DNA from 2 places in the Micromonospora cynarisoli genome. Region 2 is predicted to be linked to the other one. Evidence: riboswitches for the same ligand, from Rfam matches in the RefSeq annotation. Region 2 holds a riboswitch; the other holds the start of a gene.
The links. A riboswitch is a leader RNA that binds a small molecule or an ion and turns the genes downstream of it on or off. The one in region 2 is predicted to bind thiamine pyrophosphate.
Positions count from the first base shown of each region.

Region 1: it holds a riboswitch for thiamine pyrophosphate, as region 2 does, so the genes downstream of both, thiE (thiamine phosphate synthase) here and Q2K16_RS12910 (ECF transporter S component) in region 2, are expected to answer to the same signal.

Region 1 is NZ_CP130426.1:3,815,655-3,825,044, reverse strand. Features, by position in the region: gene Q2K16_RS16195 (hypothetical protein) at 1-289, opposite strand, end outside; gene Q2K16_RS16190 (ThuA domain-containing protein) at 365-6,187, opposite strand; TPP riboswitch at 6,525-6,634, shown strand; gene thiE (thiamine phosphate synthase) at 6,653-7,255, shown strand; gene thiO (glycine oxidase ThiO) at 7,249-8,319, shown strand; gene thiS (sulfur carrier protein ThiS) at 8,330-8,530, shown strand; gene Q2K16_RS16170 (thiazole synthase) at 8,536-9,306, shown strand; gene Q2K16_RS16165 (thiamine phosphate synthase) at 9,303-9,390, shown strand, end outside.
Region 2 is NZ_CP130426.1:3,116,943-3,126,332, reverse strand. Features, by position in the region: gene Q2K16_RS12950 (DUF4097 family beta strand repeat-containing protein) at 1-228, opposite strand, end outside; gene recO (DNA repair protein RecO) at 331-1,227, shown strand; gene Q2K16_RS12940 (isoprenyl transferase) at 1,260-2,036, shown strand; gene Q2K16_RS12935 (hypothetical protein) at 2,109-2,294, shown strand; gene gndA (NADP-dependent phosphogluconate dehydrogenase) at 2,529-3,974, opposite strand; gene Q2K16_RS12925 (hypothetical protein) at 4,364-4,615, shown strand; gene Q2K16_RS12920 (energy-coupling factor transporter transmembrane component T family protein) at 4,768-5,568, opposite strand; gene Q2K16_RS12915 (ABC transporter ATP-binding protein) at 5,648-7,075, opposite strand; gene Q2K16_RS12910 (ECF transporter S component) at 7,109-7,699, opposite strand; TPP riboswitch at 7,775-7,880, opposite strand; gene Q2K16_RS12905 (alpha/beta fold hydrolase) at 7,983-8,813, shown strand; gene Q2K16_RS12900 (DUF6328 family protein) at 8,942-9,390, shown strand, end outside.

The DNA.
Region 1 (9,390 bases), 700 kb from region 2:
CGGGGGACAGCAGCGGGCCGCTGCTGTAGAAGCCCTGCCCCTCCCCGGACGGCTCGATCTGCACCGGCCCGGCCGTCCGGCCACCCTCGCCCTCGGCGGTCAGGGTGAGCCGTACCGGCTGGTCCAGCCGGTGCCCGTCGGCGTACACGGCCATCACGGTGACCCCGCCGGCACCGTCACCGGCCACCGTCAGCTTGACCTTCCCGCCGTGCGCCGCCGCCGGACCCGCCGGCAGGGCCACCAGGGCCGCCACGACCAGCGCGGCGGCGAGGGCTCTGAAGGTACGCATCGACGTCTCCCTTCCGATGTGGAGGGGCCGCCCCCACCGCCGGTGTCGACGGTGGGAGCGGCCCCGTGGTGCTCCTTACAGCGAACCGCCCGCGGCGATCCGGGTGGGGTCGGCACCGAGCCGGCCGGCCCCGTCGACCGACCTGTTGTCGTTCGCCTTGACGCCGGCCTTGGTGGCCGCGCCGCCAAGCCGGACGATCATGGCGTCGGCGTCACGGACCAGCACGTCCCGCACGTCGGTGTCGGTCACCACCGCGGTGTCGGTGGCCAACGCCTTGAAGGCGGTCAACTGCTGCACCGCCCGCTTGTCGTTGCCCGCCGCCTCGGACTCCCGCACCGCGGCCAGCTTGTTGGACAGCTGACGGTGCGCCTTGGTGGTGAGTCGTCCGGTCGCCTTGAACCGGTCCAGCAGGTTCTGCATGTCCCGGAACGAGGTGGTGACGAAGAACCGGACCGTCGAGGTGGTGGAGTTACCCGCCTTGTCGGTCGCGGTCACCGTCAGCTCGTGCAGGCCGAGCGGCAGCTCGTACAGCGCCTGGAGGGTGCCGCTGGCGTACGCCCGACCGTCCAGCACGCCGGAGGTCGTCTTGATGCCGGAGGTCGGGTCGACCGCCTGCCACGAGATCCGGACGTCCTGGCTGTCACCGTAGAGCTGGCCGTCGGCGATGCCGGAGACCAGCAGCGTCGGCTTGGTGCCGTCGATCTTCACGACCGCCGACTTCAGCGCCTCGACGTTGCCGGCGGCGTCGGTGGCCCGGTACAGCAGCTCGTGCGTGCCGTCCCCGGTCACCTCGACCGGCGTGGTGTACGCCGTCCAGGCGCCACCGTCGAGCGACCACTCCAGCTTCTTCACCCCGGAACCGGCGTCGGTGGAGGTGATCACCACCGGGACGGTGCCGTCGTGCCAGCCGTCGGCGTTGGCCGGGGCGAACGACGCCGAGCTGACCGGCGCGGTGGCGTCGATCTTCACGGCGACCTTCTTCGTCGCCTCCACGTTGCCGGCCGCGTCGGTCGAGCGGAACCGCACCTCGTGGGTGCCGTCCCCGGTGACCTGCACCGGCTCGGTGTACGCCGTCCACGTGGTGGCGCCGTCGAGCTGGTACTCGGTGCTCGCCACCCCGCTACCGCCGGCCTCGTCGGCAGCCGCCAGCGTCACCGTGACCGGGCCGGTGTACCAGCCCTCGGCCGGGGTGCCGGAGACGGTGGCCGTGGTCACCGGGGCGGTCGTGTCGGCCGCCTTGGTGGAGAGCCGGAAGTAGTCGAACGAGGCCGTCTTCGAGGTGGCCGCGTTCGCGCCGAGGGTGAACAGACCGACCTTCGGGGTGGCCCCGACGGCGGTGTTCGTCAACGTCTCGAACGTCGTCCACTCCTGCCCGTCGGCCGAGTACGACGCGGTGAAGGTGTCACCGGCGCGGGCGAGCCGCAGGTACCACACCGCCGAGGTCAGGTTGGAGACCTGCGGCTGCGGGTTCTGCGTCACCCCGGCGACCTCGCCACGGAACTCGATCCGCCGCGACGGCGTCTGCCCGGCCTGGTTGTCCACGATGAAGTCGAACTTGACGTAGTTGTCGTCGTCGGCGTGGACGATCAGACCGGCCTGCTGGTACTGCTCGGCCAGCGCGCTGCCGTCGACCTTCGTCTCCAGGGTCCAGTCACCGCTCGGCGCGGTCTGGAGGATGAAGTTCGTCGGCCCGGTGTTGCTGGTGCCGTAGATGTCACCCTTCGGCACGTCGATCTTCAGTGCGCCGTCGGCCACCCGGTAGGCGGTCGGGTCCTCCCGGAGCACCGCGTTCCACCGGCACTTGTCCAGCGTGGTGCCGGTGAACTCGTCCGACGGGTCGACCGGGCCGGCCGGAGCGTCCGGCGAGACCACGAACGAGTCGAACAGCGCGTCCACCACCGGGGCGGTGGTGGCACCGTTGAGGGCGAACAGACCGATCCGCGGGTTGGTGATGCCGGCGAGCGCGGCGGACCGACCGACCGGGGTGAACGTCGTCCCGTCACCGGAGAACGCCGCGGTCAGGTTGGTGCCGTCGCTGATCAGCCGCAGCCAGACGGTGTCACCGGCCGGTGCGGCGGTGGCGTCCGCCCCCTCGTTGCGGGGCGAACCGGCGGTCTCCCGGATGAACTCCACCCGGCGGGAACCGCTGTAGAGCAGGTCGACCTTGGCGTAGTTGTCGTCGTCGCCGTAGATCAGCAGGCCGGCCTGCTGGTAGTTGGCGGTGACGGGCAGGGTGACCTTGGTGGTGGCCTGCCAGGCCCCGCTGGGTGCGGGCTGGAGCACCAGGTTGGTCGCGCCGTTGGTGGCGCCGTACAGGTCACCGGAGGCGGTGGGCAGCCGCAGCGACCCGCCGGAGACCGAGTAGAGCTGGTTCTCCCGGACCACCGTCCAGCGGTCCTTGTCGAGGGCGTTGCCGGTGAACTCGTCCGAACGCGCCCCGAGGCAGGAGTTGTTCGGCGCGTCCACCTTGACCGGGACGGTCGCGTAGGACTTCGCGCCCCGGCTGTCCGTCACCGTCAGGGTGGCGGTGAAGGTGCCCGGGGTGGTGTAGGTGTGGCTGGCGTTCAGGGTCGTCGCCGTCCCGCCGTCACCGAAGTCCCAGGCGTACGTCAGCGGGGTGTCACCCTCGGTGTCGGTGGCCGTGCCGGTGAAGGCGACGGTGACCGGCGCGGTGCCGGTCGCCGGGGTGGCGGTGGCCGTCACCTGCGGCGGCGCGTTGTCGGTCACGCCCCGACCGATGAAGTCCATCCAGTTGACGTTGAACAGCGAACCGGTGCCACCGGCCGGGTCCTTGGCGACGAAGTACAGCGCGCCCTCCGCACCGGCCGTCACCGGCGCGGTCACGTCGACGAACTGCTGCCAGCCGCCCGTGCCGGGCACGGTGGCCGTGGCCACGACCGGACCGTCGACGGCACCGGCGTGCACGTCGATCCGGCCGCCCTGGACCTCGGAGGCCACCCGGAACCGGATCTGCTCGACCCCGGTCAGGTTGGCCGGGACGAGCGACCACCAGTCGCCGTCCTCGATGAAGCCGATGTTCTGGCCGCCACCGGCGGTGTCGCTGGTGGTCTCCTTCTGCACGCCCGGGTCACCGCCGCCGGTGCTGCCCGGGGCCCGCCCGGTGGCCGTGTAGTACTCGGCCTGCTTGCGCTTGGGCTGAAGGATCTCGATCGCCCGGCCGGTCAGCGGGCCGGCGCCGCCGGTGCCGCCGTCGTCGGTGTAGGTGGCCTCGAAGACCGCGAAGACGTTGGCCTCCGCGCCGTGCCCGGACGCCAGCGAGGTCTGCACGGTGCCGGTGCAGCCGGTGTGCTGCTCCAGCGGGTGGGCGTGTTCGTCGTGGCCGAGCAGCACCTGCAGCTGCACCCGGTCACAGTCGACGGTGCCGTCCTCCGGGTCGGTCACCTTGATCGTGTACTTGACCTGGTCGCCCCAGTCGAAGAAACCGCCGCTGGGCGGGAACTCGATGGTCACCGTCGGGGCGGTGTTGCCGACCGTCACCGGCACGTTCGCCACGGCGGTACGGCCCTTGGGGTTGGTGACGGTGAGCTGGGCGGTGTAGTCGCCGGCCGCAGCGTAGGTGTGGGTGGGGTTCGCCTCGGTGGAGGTCTGCCCGTCACCGAACTTCCACGCGTAGGTCAGCGTGCCGCCGTCCGGGTCACGGGACCCGGCGCTGGAGAACGTCACGGTCAGCGGCGCGGCCCCGGAGGTGGGGTCGGCGCTGGCCTCGGCGATCGGTGCCCGGTCACCGGCGGTGTAGTCGATCCGGTAGATCCCGGAGTCGTCGTTGTTGCCGCCGAAGCCGGTGCCCCACTCGATCATGTAGAGCGCGCCGTCCGGACCGAACTCGAAGTCCATCGGGCGGATCATCGACATGCCGGTGAGCAACTGGTTGATGTCGATCAGCGTCTTGCCGTCCGCGCTGACCTGCATCGTGTACATCTTCGACTGGTTCCACTCGCCGAGCAGCGCCTTGCCGTCGTAGTACGCCGGCCACTTGCGGCTGGACGTGCTGTCGGCGTCGTACCGGTAGACCGGGCCGCCCATCGGCGCGCCGCCGCCACCGATCTCGGGGAAGCGCGGGTCGCCCGCGTAGCCGTAGTCCACGGTCGCCGGGATGGCCGGCGGCAGGTTGGTCAGGCCGGTGTTGTTGGGCGAGTCGTTGACCGGCGCGGCGCAGTCGAACTTCGCCCCGCTCGGCCCGGACGGGAAGGTGTAGTCGTTGTACGCCTTGTTGTTGCCCGTGCAGTACGGCCAGCCGTAGTTGCCGGCCGTGGCGACGATGTTCCACTCCACCAGGCCCTCGGGACCACGGTTCGGGTTCGCCGCCGAGGCGTCCGGCCCGTAGTCGGCGACGTAGAGGGTGTCGGTCTTCTGGTCGACGCCGATCCGGAACGGGTTACGGAAGCCCATGCCGAAGATCTCGGGACGGGTCTTCGCGGTGCCCGGGGCGAACAGGTTGCCCGCCGGGACGGTGTAGGTGCCGTCGTCCTCCGGGTGGATCCGGATCACCTTGCCGCGCAGGTCGTTGGTGTTGCCGGCGCTGCGCTGCGCGTCGTAGTCCTGCCGGCCGGCCCGCTCGTCGATCGGGGTGAAGGCGTTCGACTCGAACGGGTTGGTGTTGTCGCCGGTGGCGAGGTACAGGTTGCCCTTCGAGTCGAAGGTCATGCTGCCGCCGGCGTGGCAGCAGGTGTTGCGCTGGGTGTCGACCTGGAGCACGACCTTCTCGGTGGCCTTGTCGATGGTGTCACCGTTGACGGTGAACCGGGACAGGTAGTTGCGCGGGGCACCACCGGCCGGTGCGTAGTACAGGTAGATCCATTTGTTGGTGGTGAAGTCCGGGTCGAGACGCAGGCCGAGCAGGCCGTCCTCGTTGCCGGTGAACACGTCGAGCCGGGTCGCGGTGACCGTGTTGCCGGTGTCCGGCTTCACGATCTGCACCCGGCCGTCGCGCTCGGCGTAGAACACCCGGCCGTCGGGAGCGATGTCCAGCTCCATCGGGTTGTTGGTGTTGCTGTCGAGGGTGACCTTCTCGAAGTTCGAGGTCTTGGTGGCGCCGCAGTCGGCGTTCTCGACCCCGGCCGCGGTGCGGATGCCGCCGAGCAGGTGGCTGAGGAACTCCGGCTCGGTGTACGACGCCTGGGTGTGGCCGCCACCGGTGTACCAGGACCGACCGCCGTCGTAGTCCTGGCACCAGGCGGTGGGGTGGTCGGCACCCATCGCGCCGGCGCCGGGGCTGTAGGACTTCTCGTCCAGGCTGGCCAGCACGTGCACCTTGGAGCGCGGGTTGGTGCGGAAGTTGTACCACTCGTCGAACCGGGACCAGCGGTCCGGCAGGTCGGCGGTCGACGGGTGCGCGTGGTCCTCGACCTTGACGGTGGCCTGCTGGTTGGCCGGGTGGCCGGAGAAGTACGCGCCGACCAGGTTGCCGTACCAGGCCCAGTCGTACTCGGTGTCGGAGGCGGCGTGCACGCCGGCGTAGCCGCCGCCGGCCTTGATGTAGCGCTCGAACGCGGCCTGCTGGGTGCTGTCGAGGACGTCACCGGTGGTGGAGAGCCAGATCACCGCCTGGTACTTGGCCAGGTTGGTGTCGTTGAAGGCGGCCCCGTCCTCGGTGGTGTCGACGGTGAAGCCGTTCTCGGTGCCGAGCTTCTGGATCGCGGCGATGCCGGCCGGGATGGCGTCGTGCCGGAATCCGGCGGTCTTGGAGAAGACCAGGACCGAGAACGGTTCGGCGGCGGCTGCCGCCGCCGGTGCCGGTGCGGCCTGTGGCCGGGCCGCCGCGGCGGGAGCGGCCTGGGCGGCGGTGCCGCCGATCAGGCCGCTGGCGAGTAGGGAGAGGGCCAGTAGACCGGCACCCAGTGGGCCGCGACGTGCGCGGCGATGGCGGGATGGAGACACTCCATGCTCCTTTTGTCCGCGTTGGACAGTGGTGGGGGCATGGGGACGACTCGCCGCAGACCGTCCCCGGTCGGATCGGTGTGGGCCCGCCGAGGTCCGCACCGGTGGCGATCAGGTGCGGGCCACGCCGAGGCTCCGCACCGGAATAATGTCGATCGGTTGAACAAATTAGCGCCGCTGGATTGGTTTCCGGCAAGGCATGAGCATGTAACGATTCGGTATCGGCGACTCGCTTTTCCGGCTTATGCGGATACAAGCCCAAAATAGTAGCCATCGACGATACTGGATCAATCTGACACCCCTTGGCGGATCAGCGGATCTGTCGTACGGTCACAGGCACGTGACCCACGGGAGCCCGGTGCACCGGGCTGAGAGGGGGGCTGAGAGCCCCCGACCGTCGAACCTGATCCGGGTAATGCCGGCGCAGGGAGGAGAGTTGCCGTGCCGTACCTCGGCCGACTGCATATGATCACCGACACCCGCCCCGCGTGCGACCCGCTCGCCGTCCTGCGGGCCGCCCTCCCGGTGGCCCGCGACGAGTTGGTCGTCCAGGTCCGGGTGACCGACGACACCACCGACCGGCAGGCGTACGACCTGGCCCGACGGGTACGCGAGCAGTGTGCGCCGTACGGGGCGACCTGCCTGGTCAACGACCGGCTGCACGTCGCCCTCGCGGTGGACGCCCACGGCGGCCACGTCGGCGCGGACGACCTGCCCGTCGCGGCGGCCCGTCGGGTCCTCGGCCCCGACGCCGTGCTCGGCGCGACCGCCCGGGAACCGGTCGCCGCCGCACGGGCGGTCGCCGCCGGGGCCAGCTACCTGGGCGTCGGCCCCTGCCACCCGACCGCCACCAAGACCGGCCTGCCCGACCCGATCGGCCCCGCCGGGGTCCGCGCCGTCGTCGCGGCGGTCGACGTGCCGGTGATCGCCATCGGCGGGGTGACCGTCGCCACGGTGCCGGCGCTGCGGGTCGCCGGGGCGTACGGGGTGGCGGTGGTCGGGGCGCTGTCCACCGCCGCCGACCCGGGCCGGGCCACCGCCGAACTGATCGCGGCGCTGACGTGCTGACCCGGCCCGACGTCGCCATCGTGGGCGCGGGGCCGGTCGGGTTGGCGATCGCCTGGCGCTGCGCCGCCCGGGGCCTGCGGGTGGCCGTGCACGACCCGGCCCCCGGCTCCGGCGCGTCCCGGGTCGCCGCCGGGATGCTCGCCCCCGTCGCCGAGGCGTACTTCGGGGAACGGGAACTGACCGGGCTGCTCACTGAGTCCGCCGCCCGCTGGCCTGGCTTCGCCGCCGAGCTGACCGAAGCCACCGCAACGGAGTTCGGGTACCGCACCGACGGCACCCTCGTCGTCGGGCTGACCGGGGACGACCTGGCCGAGGCGCGTCGACTCTGGTCGTACCAGCAGGGGTTGGGGCTGCCGATCAGCGCGCTGCGGCCGTCGCAGCTGCGGGAGCACGAGCCGGCGCTGACCCCCCGGCTGCGCGGCGGCGCGGTCGCCCCCGGCGACCACCAGGTCGACCCGCGCCGACTGGTCGACGCGCTGCGGGTCGCCGCCGGCCGGGCCGGCGCGACCCTGCTGCCCGGCGCGGTGACCCGACTGGCCGAGCTGGACGCGCCTGTCGTCGTGGTCGCCGCCGGCTGCGGCGCCGCCGCGCTGACCGGGCTGCCGGTCCGCCCGGTCAAGGGCCAGGTGCTGCGGCTACGCGCGCCCGACCACCGCCCGCCCGGCTTCCGTCACGTCATCCGGGGGTACGCCGACGGCGAGTCGGTCTACCTGGTCCCCCGCGACGACGGCGAGGTGGTGCTCGGGGCGACCGTCGAGGAGCGCACCGACACCGAGGTGACCACCGGGGCGGTGCTGCGCCTGCTCCGCGCCGCCGTCGACCTCGTCCCCGAACTCGCCGAGTACGCGCTGACCGAGGCGAGCGCCGGACTGCGCCCCGGCACCCCGGACAACGCGCCGATCCTCGGCCCGCTGCCCGACCGGCCCGGCGTGCTCGCCGCCACCGGTCACCACCGGCACGGCATCGTGCTCACCCCGGTCACCGCCGACCTGATCACCGACCTGATCGTCACCGGTCAGCCGGACCCGCTGCTCACCCCCTTCACCGCCGACCGTTTCCACTGAGGAGGAAGACGTGCGACTTGTCGTCAACGGCGTCGGACGCGAGCTGGCCGGCGGCACGACCGTCGCGGACCTGGTCGCCACGGTCACCGGTCAACGGCGCGGCCTCGCCGTCGCGGTCAACGGCGAGGTGGTCCCCCGGGGCGGCTGGCCGGCGACCGTGCTGCGCGACGGCGACCGGGTCGAGGTGCTCAGCGCCGCCCAGGGCGGGTGACCCGGATGCCCCTCACCATCGCCGGACAGACCCTCACCTCGCGGCTCGTCCTCGGCACCGGCGGCGCGGCCAACCTGCACGTGTTGGAACAGGCGATCCGGGCCTCCGGCACCGGACTGGTCACGCTCGCCCTGCGCCGGGTCGACACCACCCCCGGCACCGCCGGTGGCCTGCTCGACCTGCTCGACCGGTGCGCGGTGCGGCTGCTGCCCAACACCGCCGGCTGCTACACGGCCGCCGAGGCGGTGAAGGTGGCCCGGCTGGCCCGGGAGGCGTTCGACACCGACTGGGTCAAGCTGGAGGTGATCGGCGACGAACGCACCCTGCTCCCGGACGGGGTGGAGCTGCTGCGGGCAGCCGAGGAACTCGTCGCCGACGGGTTCGTCGTGCTGCCGTACACCTCGGACGACCCGGTGCTGGCCCGCCGGCTGGCCGACGTCGGCTGCGCGGCGGTGATGCCGGCCGGTGCGCCGATCGGTTCCGGACTGGGGATCACCAACCCGCACCACATCCGGCTGATCCGGCAGAGCGTCGACGTGCCGGTGATCCTCGACGCGGGGATCGGCACCGCCTCCGACGCGGCGCTCGCCATGGAACTGGGCTGCGACGGGGTGCTGCTGGCCAGCGCCGTCACCCGGGCCGCCGACCCGACGGCGATGGCCACCGCCATGCGGTACGGCGTACGGGCCGGGCGGCTCGCGTACACCGCCGGGCGCATTCCCCGGCGCTTCCACGCCCTCGCCTCCACCCCCGACGACGGAAGACCCGACCTGTGACCCGCCCCGCCGTCCCGCGCGGGGTGGTGCTGCTGACCGACCGGCTGGTGGCACGCGGTGACCTCGTCGACGTCGTCGCGGGGG
Region 2 (9,390 bases):
GGGCTGGTCGCCCTGGTAGCGGAGCACCCGCTTGACGCGTACCCCGGTGGCCGGGCCGGTGGCCCGCACCACGACGTCCCCGGAACCGGGCCGGACGGTGATCCGGGCGATCTTCGCCGCCTCGGTGGTGTCGAAGTCCAGCCGCCGGAACGCCATGGTGTCGCACCCGGTGGCGAGGATGAGGGCGACGGTCGCGCCCAGGGCGACCACGCTGCGGGGAAGTGCCATGACCAGCAACTTACGGCCGTCGCACCCCGGCGCACATCCGGGGCGCAGCACCGACCCACCCCGAGCCGACCCTGATTTCCCACCCCGAGAGAGAATGACCCGATGGCCGGGTACCGCCGACAGCTCTACCGCGACGACGCGGTGGTGCTGCGTGTGCAGAAGCTTGGCGAGTCCGACCGGATCATCACGCTGCTGACCCGCCGGCACGGCCGGCTGCGCGCGGTGGCCCGTGGGGTGCGCCGTACCACCAGCAAGTTCGGTGCCCGGCTGGAACCGTTCGGGCACGTCGACCTCCAGCTCGCCGGGGACCCGAAGGGCAACACCGGCAGTTCGCTGCACAGCGTCAGCCAGGTCGAGGGCATCGACCTGTACGGCAGGCGCTTCCTCGGTGACTACCCCCGGTACACGGCGGCGAGCGCGATCGCGGAGACGGCCGAACGCCTCACCCCCGTCGAGCGGGAACCGTCGCTGCGGCTGTTCCAGCTCACCCTCGGCGCGCTCAAGGCGCTGTCCCTGGGGGAGCACGCCACCACGCTGGTGCTCGACGCCTACCTGCTGCGCGGGATGAGCCTCGCCGGGTGGGCGCCGGCCCTGACCGCCTGCGCGGTCTGCGGCACCCCGGGGCGGCACCGGGCGTTCTCCGTACCGGCGGGTGGGGCGGTCTGCCCGGACTGCCGGCCGCCCGGCGCGGCCCACCCCGCGCCGGCCACCATCGACCTGATGTCCGCCCTCACCAGCGGTGACTGGCAGGTCGCCGACGCCACCGCCGCCGGGGTACGCCGGGAGTGCAGCGGCCTGGTCGCGGCGCACCTGCAGTGGCACCTGGAACGCGCGCTACGCTCGCTGCCGCTGGTCGACCGGGGTGGCCCGCCGACCGGTGCGCCGGACACCGGCCCGGTGGGCGGCGTGCCGGCCGGGGGCGACGGCGGTGCGCCGGGTGGCCGGGAGTTGCCGCCCCGGGTCGGTGTGGAGGGTGTGGACAGGGAGATGACCGAGTGATCCGATCGTTGAGGTCCGGCCGGCGGGAGCCGGTGCCGCCGACCCCGCACCCGTCGGGGGCACGTCCACCGGCGTTGCCCGCCGAGGCGCTGCCGAAACACGTCGCGGTGGTGATGGACGGCAACGGCCGCTGGGCCAAGGAGCGCGGCCTGCCCCGCACCAAGGGCCACGAGCAGGGGGAGTACAGCCTCTTCGACACCGTCGAGGGGGCGATCGAGCTGGGGGTGCCCTACCTGTCGGCGTACGCCTTCTCCACCGAGAACTGGCGGCGCTCGCCGGACGAGGTCCGGTTCCTGATGGGCTTCAACCGGGACGTCATCCGTCGCCGCCGCGACCAGCTCGTCGACCTGGGCGTACGGGTGGTGTGGTCGGGGCGGGCGGGCCGGCTGTGGAAGAGCGTCATCACCGAGTTGCAGACCGCGGAGGAGATGTCCCGGGGCAACTCGACGCTGACCCTCCAGTTCTGCGTCAACTACGGCGGCCAGGCCGAGATCGCCGACGCCGCCGCCGCGATCGCCCGGGAGGTGGCCGCCGGTCGGCTCGACCCGGACAAGGTCACCGAGAAGACGGTGGCGAAGTACCTCTACCACCCGGAGGTCCCCGAGGTGGACCTCTTCCTGCGCCCCTCCGGCGAGGAACGGATCTCGAACTTCATGCTCTGGCAGTCGGCGTACGCGGAGCTGGTGTTCCTGGACACGCTCTGGCCGGACTTCGACCGCCGCCACCTGTGGTACGCCTGTGAGCTGTACGCCCAGCGGGATCGCCGCTTCGGTGGCGCGCTGCCCAACCCGGTCGCCCCGCCGCGCTGACCCGGGCCACGATTGGCTATCTCACCGCCGGGGTATCCCCTGGTGAGCAGCTGATCGCGGAGGTGAGCACCCATGATTCAGAAGCGGATCGCACAGTGGGCGGTCATGGCGGTCGCCGTGCCGCTGGCCGCGGCGGGCGCCCGCCGGCTGAGCCACACCCTGAAGGCCCGTCGCGGCCCGAGCGGGGTGAGCCGGCTGCTGTCCCGGGGCGCCGACGTGCTGCGCCCGCGCAAGGCCCGCCGTCGCCGGTTCTGGTGACGACCGGCGGTCGGCCGCCCGCCGCCGACCACCCCCGGTAACGGGCCCGGCGGATGCCCCCGCCGGCCACCGGTCAGCCTGGACCGCCGTGGACCGGCACCGGGCCCATTCGTGCGAACGCCCCGCCGTTCCGGTGCGCACCGGAACGGCGGGGCGTTCGTCATGTCCTCGTGGCCCCCGGGCGGCCCCGGGCCGGTGCGGTGTGGACACCGCACCGGCGCTGAGCGGGTCCGGTCAGCCGGCCACTTCGGAGCGGTCGGCGGTCGCCCACAGGGTGTGGAACGCGCCCTCCCGGTCGGTCCGGTGGTAGGTGTGCGCGCCGAAGTTGTCCCGCAGGCCCTGGATCAGGGCCGCCGGCAGCCGCTCCGCGCGCAGCGCGTCGAAGTAGGCAAGCGAGGAGGAGAAGGCCGGGGTGGGTACGCCCGCCCGCGCCGAGTCGGCCACCACCCGACGCCAGCTCGGCACGCCGTCGCTCACCGCGTCGGCGAAGTACGGCGCGACCAGCAGCGTCGGCAGGTCCGGCTGCGAGTCGTACGCCTCGCGGATGCGGTCGAGGAAGCGCGCCCGGATGATGCAGCCGCCCCGCCAGATGGTGGCGGTGCCGCCCAGGTCGATGTCCCAGTGGTACTCGCGGCTGCCGGCCCGGATCTGGTCGAAGCCCTGCGCGTACGCGACGATCTTGCTGGCCAGCAGCGCCCGACGGACGTCCTCGACGAACGCGTCCCGGTCCTCGACCTGCCACTTCTCGCCCGCGTCGCCGAAGGTACGCCGGGCCGCCTCGCGCTGGCCGGCGTGCCCGGACAGCGACCGGGCGAAGGTCGCCTCGGCGATGCCGGTGATCGGGATGCCCAGGTCGAGGGCGATCTGCACCGTCCAGCGGCCGGTGCCCTTCTGCTCGGCCTGGTCGAGCACCACGTCGACGAACGCCTTGCCGGTGGCGGCGTCGGTGTGCGCCAGCACGTCGGCGGTGATCTCGATGAGGAACGACTCCAGCTCGCCGGTGTTCCACTCCCGGAAGATCTCCGCGATCTCCGCCGGGGTCGCCCCCAGCCCGGCCCGCAGCAGGTCGTACGCCTCGGCGATGAGCTGCATGTCGGCGTACTCGATGCCGTTGTGGACCATCTTGACGAAGTGGCCGGCGCCGTCGGGGCCGACGTGCTGGCAGCAGGGGACGCCGTCCACCTGCGCGGCGATCTTCTCGAACATCGGCCCGAGCTTCTGGTAGGACTCCGCCGAGCCGCCCGGCATGATGCTCGGCCCGAGCAGCGCGCCCTCCTCGCCACCGGACACGCCGGTGCCGACGAAGTGCAGCCCGTGCTCGCGCAGCGTCTCCTCCCGGCGGCGGGTGTCGGCGAAGTGGGCGTTGCCGGCGTCGACGACGATGTCGCCCTCCTCCAGCAGCGGCACCAGCTCGTCGATGACGGCGTCGGTGGGGGCGCCCGCCTTGACCATGACGATCACCGCGCGGGGCCGCTCCAGCGAGCCGACGAAGTCGGCCAGGGACTCCGACGGCACGAAGGTGCCCTCGTCGCCGTGCTCGGCGACCAGGCTGCGGGTGCGCTCCGGGGAACGGTTGTGCACCGCCACGGTGAACCCGTTCCGGGCCAGGTTGCGGGCCAGGTTGCGACCCATCACCGCCAGCCCGGTCACGCCGATCTGCGCCGTCGCCTGTTGCGTCATGTCGTACCCGCCACCTCTCACGTCACCTGTGTGCTGTGACCGTATCGCGAGCCCGCGAGGGCCGGCAGCCGCCGTCCACCCGGTGCCACAGGGTGGTCGCATGTCTCCGACCGGGGCCGTCGCTGTCGGCGGGAACGGTCGGCGGGAAATGCGGGTGCGCCGGGTGCGGGGGTCGGTTAGCGTGGCGGCATGCGCATCTGACGCCCTTCTCCAGAGCCGACCCGCCGCCGTGGCCGCGGGTCCGCGTGCTCGGGCGTCCGTGTCTCCCGCCCCCTGCCGACAGGGGATGACTCGTGGCCGGTCGTCCGGGGCCGATCCCGTCCGTCGACCGCCCGCGCCCGCCGCCCGCGTGGCCGGGTGGCCCTCCGCACCTCGTCAGGAGGCAGCGTATGCCCGCCAAGCGCAGTCCGAAGAAGTCCCGTCGTCCCGTACCGTCCCCGGTGGAGGTGGACGCGTCGGCGCTCGCGGCGCTCACCGTGTCGCCCGCGCACCCGGTTCCCCTCGCCGTCGCGTCGTCCCACCCGGACGTCGCCGCCCGGTCGACCCCGCCCCCACCGCCGTCGCGGTCGGGCCGGTCGGTCCGGGCCGGCTCCACCACCGCCCAGGGCCAGAACCGCCGGTACGCCTTCCGCCGCAGCTGACCCGCCGGGCGGAGTCCCGCCCGCCCGGGGCCCGTGCCGGGCGGAGGCCCGTCCCACCAGTGCGCCGAAACAGCGGTATCCGAGCCCTCGGATACCGCTGTTTCGGCTCAGTGCTGCCGACGGCCTGCCGCTCGGCGGGCCGGGCGGGTGGGTCAGCCGATCAGGGGGCGGAAGGTGCCCAGGGCGATGCTGACCGCGAGCGCGCCGCCGGCCAGGGCCGCCGCTCCGGCGATCAGCAGCCAGTCGGCGGGGCGGAACACCTGGCGGCGGGCCACCGTACGCGGGGTGCCGGCGTCGAAGCCCCGGGCGTCCATCGCCACCGCCAGCCGGGTGCCGCGCCGGATCGCCCCCACCAGCAGGGCGAACGCCGTGGCGGCGAAGAGCCGCAGCCGGGCCAGCGGGTCACGGCCGGCGTCCACGCCCCGGGCCCGGCGGGCCATGGTCAACATCTGCCACTCCTGGCCGAGTAGCGGCACCAGCCGGAACGCGGCCAGCGCGCCGATGGCGAAGCGGGCCGGGGCCTTCGCGTTCTGCACCAGCGCGTCGGCCAGGTCGGTCGGGTCGGTGGTGGCGAAGACGATCACCCCGGGCAGGGCGACCGCGAGCATCCGCAACACCAACCCCAGCGCCGTGACCAGCACCCCCGAGGTGACCAGCAGCGGCCCGGCCGCCCAGAGCACCCGGCCGGAGCGGTCGGCGGCGAACAGCATCAGGGTGACCAGGATGCCGACGGAACCGGCCAGCAGCGGCAGGGCCCGCCGGGCCAGCACCCGGTAGCGGATGCCGAACAGCGGCAGCAGCGCCAGTTCGACGGCGATGGCGACCGCCGGCGCGACCGGGTCGAGGCTGGCCACCAGCAGGAACGAGAAGACCAGCCCGGCTGCGAGCTTCGCCACCGGGTTGCGCCGGGCCAGCGGCGCACCGGGCGTCGCGACGGGTTCCAGCCCGATCACGACCGCCCCCACCCGCGGGCGCGTGGACCGGGAGCTGCCGGGGCCGTCGGCGTGGTGCGGGGGAGCGGGGCGGGGCCGGTCACGGCTGCTCCCGGGCGGGGCGCAGGGTGACCGTCCGGTCGGCGAGCGCGGCGACGAAGTCCCCGTCGTGGGTGACGGTGACCACCCCGTGTCCGGCGTCCCGCAGGTCGGCGAAGAGGCCGACCAGCTCACCCCAGGTGCGGCGGTCCTGGCCGAAGGTGGGTTCGTCGCAGATCAGCAGCCGGGGCGCGGTGGCCAGGGCGGTCGCCACGCTGAGCCGTCGGGCCTCCCCACCGGAGAGGGTGTACGGGTTGGCCCCGGCGAGCCGGGTCAGCCGCAGCCGGTCCAGCAGCTCGTCCACGGTGGCCCGGACTGCCGGTTCGGGGCGACCCGTCCGGCGCGGACCGAGGGCCAGTTCGTCGCGGACGGTACGGGTGACGAACTGGTGCTCCGGGTCCTGGAAGACCGAACCGATCCGGCCGGCCAGGGCGGGGGCCCGCCACCGGTGCGGGGGCGTGCGGGTGTCCCCGGCGGCCAGTGCGGCGGTGGCGGTCAGCTGGCCGTGCCCGGGGCGCAGCAGGCCACCGAGCAGCAGCGCGAGGGTGGACTTGCCGGCCCCGTTCGGGCCGAGGACGGCGAGCGCCTCGCCGGCGCGTACCGCCAGGTCGGTGGGGGCCAGCCGGGGCGGCAGGCCGAGCCGGTCGGCGGTGAGCAACGCCCCGCCGGGCGGTCCGGCGGCCGGCCGGGCCACGGTGGGGTGGCCGGGCACCCACACCCCCTCGGCGGCGAGCGCGGCACCGTGCGCGGCGAAGACCGCCTCCGGTGAGCCGTCGGCCCGGACCCCGCCGCCGGGGGTGAGCACCACCACCCGGTCGACCAGGGGCAGGGCGTCGGCGACCCGGTGTTCGACCAGGACGACGGTGGTGTCGGGGTCCAACGCGCCGGCCACCGCCGTGCGGACCAGGTCCGCGCCGACCGGGTCGAGGTTGGCCGTCGGCTCGTCGAGCAGCAGCAGCCCCGGCCGCAGCGCCAGCACGCCGGCCAGGGCGAGCCGCTGCTGCTCGCCGCCGGACAGCGCCGCGGTGGGCCGGTCCCGGTGGTACGGGAAACCGACCCGGCGCAGCGCCTCGTCCACCCGGGGCCAGATCTCGTCGCCGGGTACCCCCCGGTTCTCCAGGCCGAACGCGACGTCGTCCCCGCAGCGGGCCATCACGAGCTGGGACTGCGGGTCCTGGAAGACGGTGCCGACCCGCTCGCGGGCCTTGGCCGGGTCGAGGCCATCGATCTCGACGGTGCCCTCCTGCTCGCCGGAGTCCGCCGGCAGCAGCCCGGCAAGCGCGGCGAGCAGGGTGCTCTTGCCGGCCCCGGACGGCCCCAGCAGCAGCACCCGCTCCCCGTGGTCGATGCGCAGGTCGACCCCGCGTACCGCCCAGGCCCGCCGCCCCGCGTGCCGCCAGCCGAAGCCGACCAGCCTCACCCCGGCCACGCCACCGACCCTTCCCCGCTCGTCACGGCGGGGTCAGACGAGCGTACGGTCGCGGGCGGCGGGGAACCGGTCGAGCACCCCGGTCTCGGCGAGCGCCCGGGTCAGGTACCAGCCGCCGACCCCGGCGACGACGGCGGCGCTGAGCACGGTCAGCGCCGCGTACGGCAGGCGGTAGCTGACCAGGGCGTACTTGGAGTTCCAGACGAAGAAGTCGAACAGGGCGGCGCTCAGCCCGGTCATCGCCCCGGCGAGCACCGCCACCGGCAGCCGGTACGCCCGGTAGCGGAACGCGGCGAAGGCCAGTTCCGCGCCGAGACCCTGGATCAGGCCCTGGACGATGGTGATGCCGCCCCACTCCGCACCGAGCAGCGCGGAGACGGTGGCGGCGACGGCCTCGCAGAACAGGGCCGCCCCCGGCTTGCGGATGACCAGGCCGCCGAGCACGGCCGGGACGAGCCAGACGCCGTACATCACGGCCTGGCTGGCCGGTGCGGCGGCGAACGCCGGGTCGGCGGCCTTCCAGACCAGGCCCCAGGCCCAGAAGATGACGCCGAAGGCCACGGCGATCACGGCGGCGACCACGATGTCGATGGTGCGCCACCGGTTGGTGGTGGTGTGCTGCATGTCGGTGCTCCCAGTCCAGAGATCGAACCAGGAGAAGACGCACGCCGCGCCCGGCGGCAGCCGGACGGCGGCGCGGCTGGAGGTCGACCGAACTCCCTGCGCTGGCATTACCCAGATCAGGTTCGAGGGTCTGCGGGCGGTGCCCGCACTCTCAGCGCTGTGCGCTCCCCTGTCGGATGTGAAGTTGTCTCGGCAGACGCTAGCACCGACCTGCGGCAACGGCCCAGCAGGTCACACGGTTCCCGGCATTCGACGCCCGGGTGGGCTGGGTAGGGTGACGATCGTGCGGGTGACGGCGCGGGGCCTGACGTTCGACGTACGGGCCGGTGGCCCCGAGGGCGGCGACGTCGTCCTGCTGCTGCACGGCTTCCCGCAGCACGGTGGGGAGTGGGACGCGGTGACGCCCGCCCTGCACGCCGCCGGGCTGCGCACGTACGCCCCCGACCAGCGGGGTTACTCGCCCGGGGCCCGCCCGGCCGAGGTGGCCGACTACCGGCTGCCGGAGTTGGTCGCCGACGCGGTGGCGGTGCTGGACGCGGTGGGCGTCGACACCGCGCACGTGGTGGGGCACGACTGGGGCGCGGTCGTCGCCTGGGCGCTGGCCGCACGGCATCCGCAGCGGGTGCGTACCCTCACCGCGGTCTCGGTGCCGCACCCGGCCGCCTTCGGGTACGCGCTGGCCACCGACCGCCGGCAGCGGGCGCGCTCGGCGTACATGGCGCTGTTCCGCCGGGCGGGCCTGGCGGAGCGGGTGCTGCTGGCCGGGCGGGGGGCGGTGCTGCGCCGGCTGCTGTCCGGCGTCGGCGACCCGGCCCGGGTGGCCGGGTACGCCGGGCCGCTGCGGTCGCCCGGCGCGTTGACCGGGGCTCTGAACTGGTACCGGGCGATGTCGGGGCGGGATATGAAGGCGGTCGGTCCGGTGAGCGTGCCGACCAGTTACGTGTGGAGTGACCGGGACGTGGCGATCGGGCGGGCCGCCGCGCAGGCGTGCGCCCGGCACGTGTCGGGGGACTACCGGTTCGTGGTGCTCGACGGGGTGACCCACTGGATTCCCGACGAGGCGCCGGGCCCGCTGGCCGAGGTGATCCTGGCCCGGGTGCGCGGGTCGGTCTGAGGGATGCCGGCGGAGCACCCCGATCGGGGATCGTGAATCGGTTTCGGACGATCGTGGATCGGGCACAGGCGTTGCTGCCGACGGGGGGTGCCCCCCGTCGGTCGTACCGTCTGAACCGGAGGTAGCGCGTGTCGAAGGAATCCGACAAGCAGCGGTGGCAGCGCAATTTCGCCGATCTGCTCCAGGAGCTGCGGGTCGCCCAGACCGGCGTGCAGATCCTTTTCGCCTTCCTGCTGACCCTGCCGTTCAGTAATGGGTTCACCCGGACCAGCGAGTTCCAGCGGGACGTCTACATCCTCGCCCTGCTGTCCGCCGCCGCGGCCACCGCGATGATCATCTCGCCGGTCGCCTTCCACCGGGCGCTGTTCCGCCAGGGCCGCAAGCCGGAACTGGTCCGCTTCGCGCACCGGATGGCCTCCGGTGGCCTGGCCTTCATGCTGGTCGCGATGGTGAGCGCGGTCCTGCTGATCGCCGACTTCGTGCTCGACACCGGCATCGCCGTGGTGCTCACCGTGATCACCGGCCTGTGGTTCCTGACCTTCTGGGTGATCCTGCCGTTCGCCAGGCGCAACTGGGG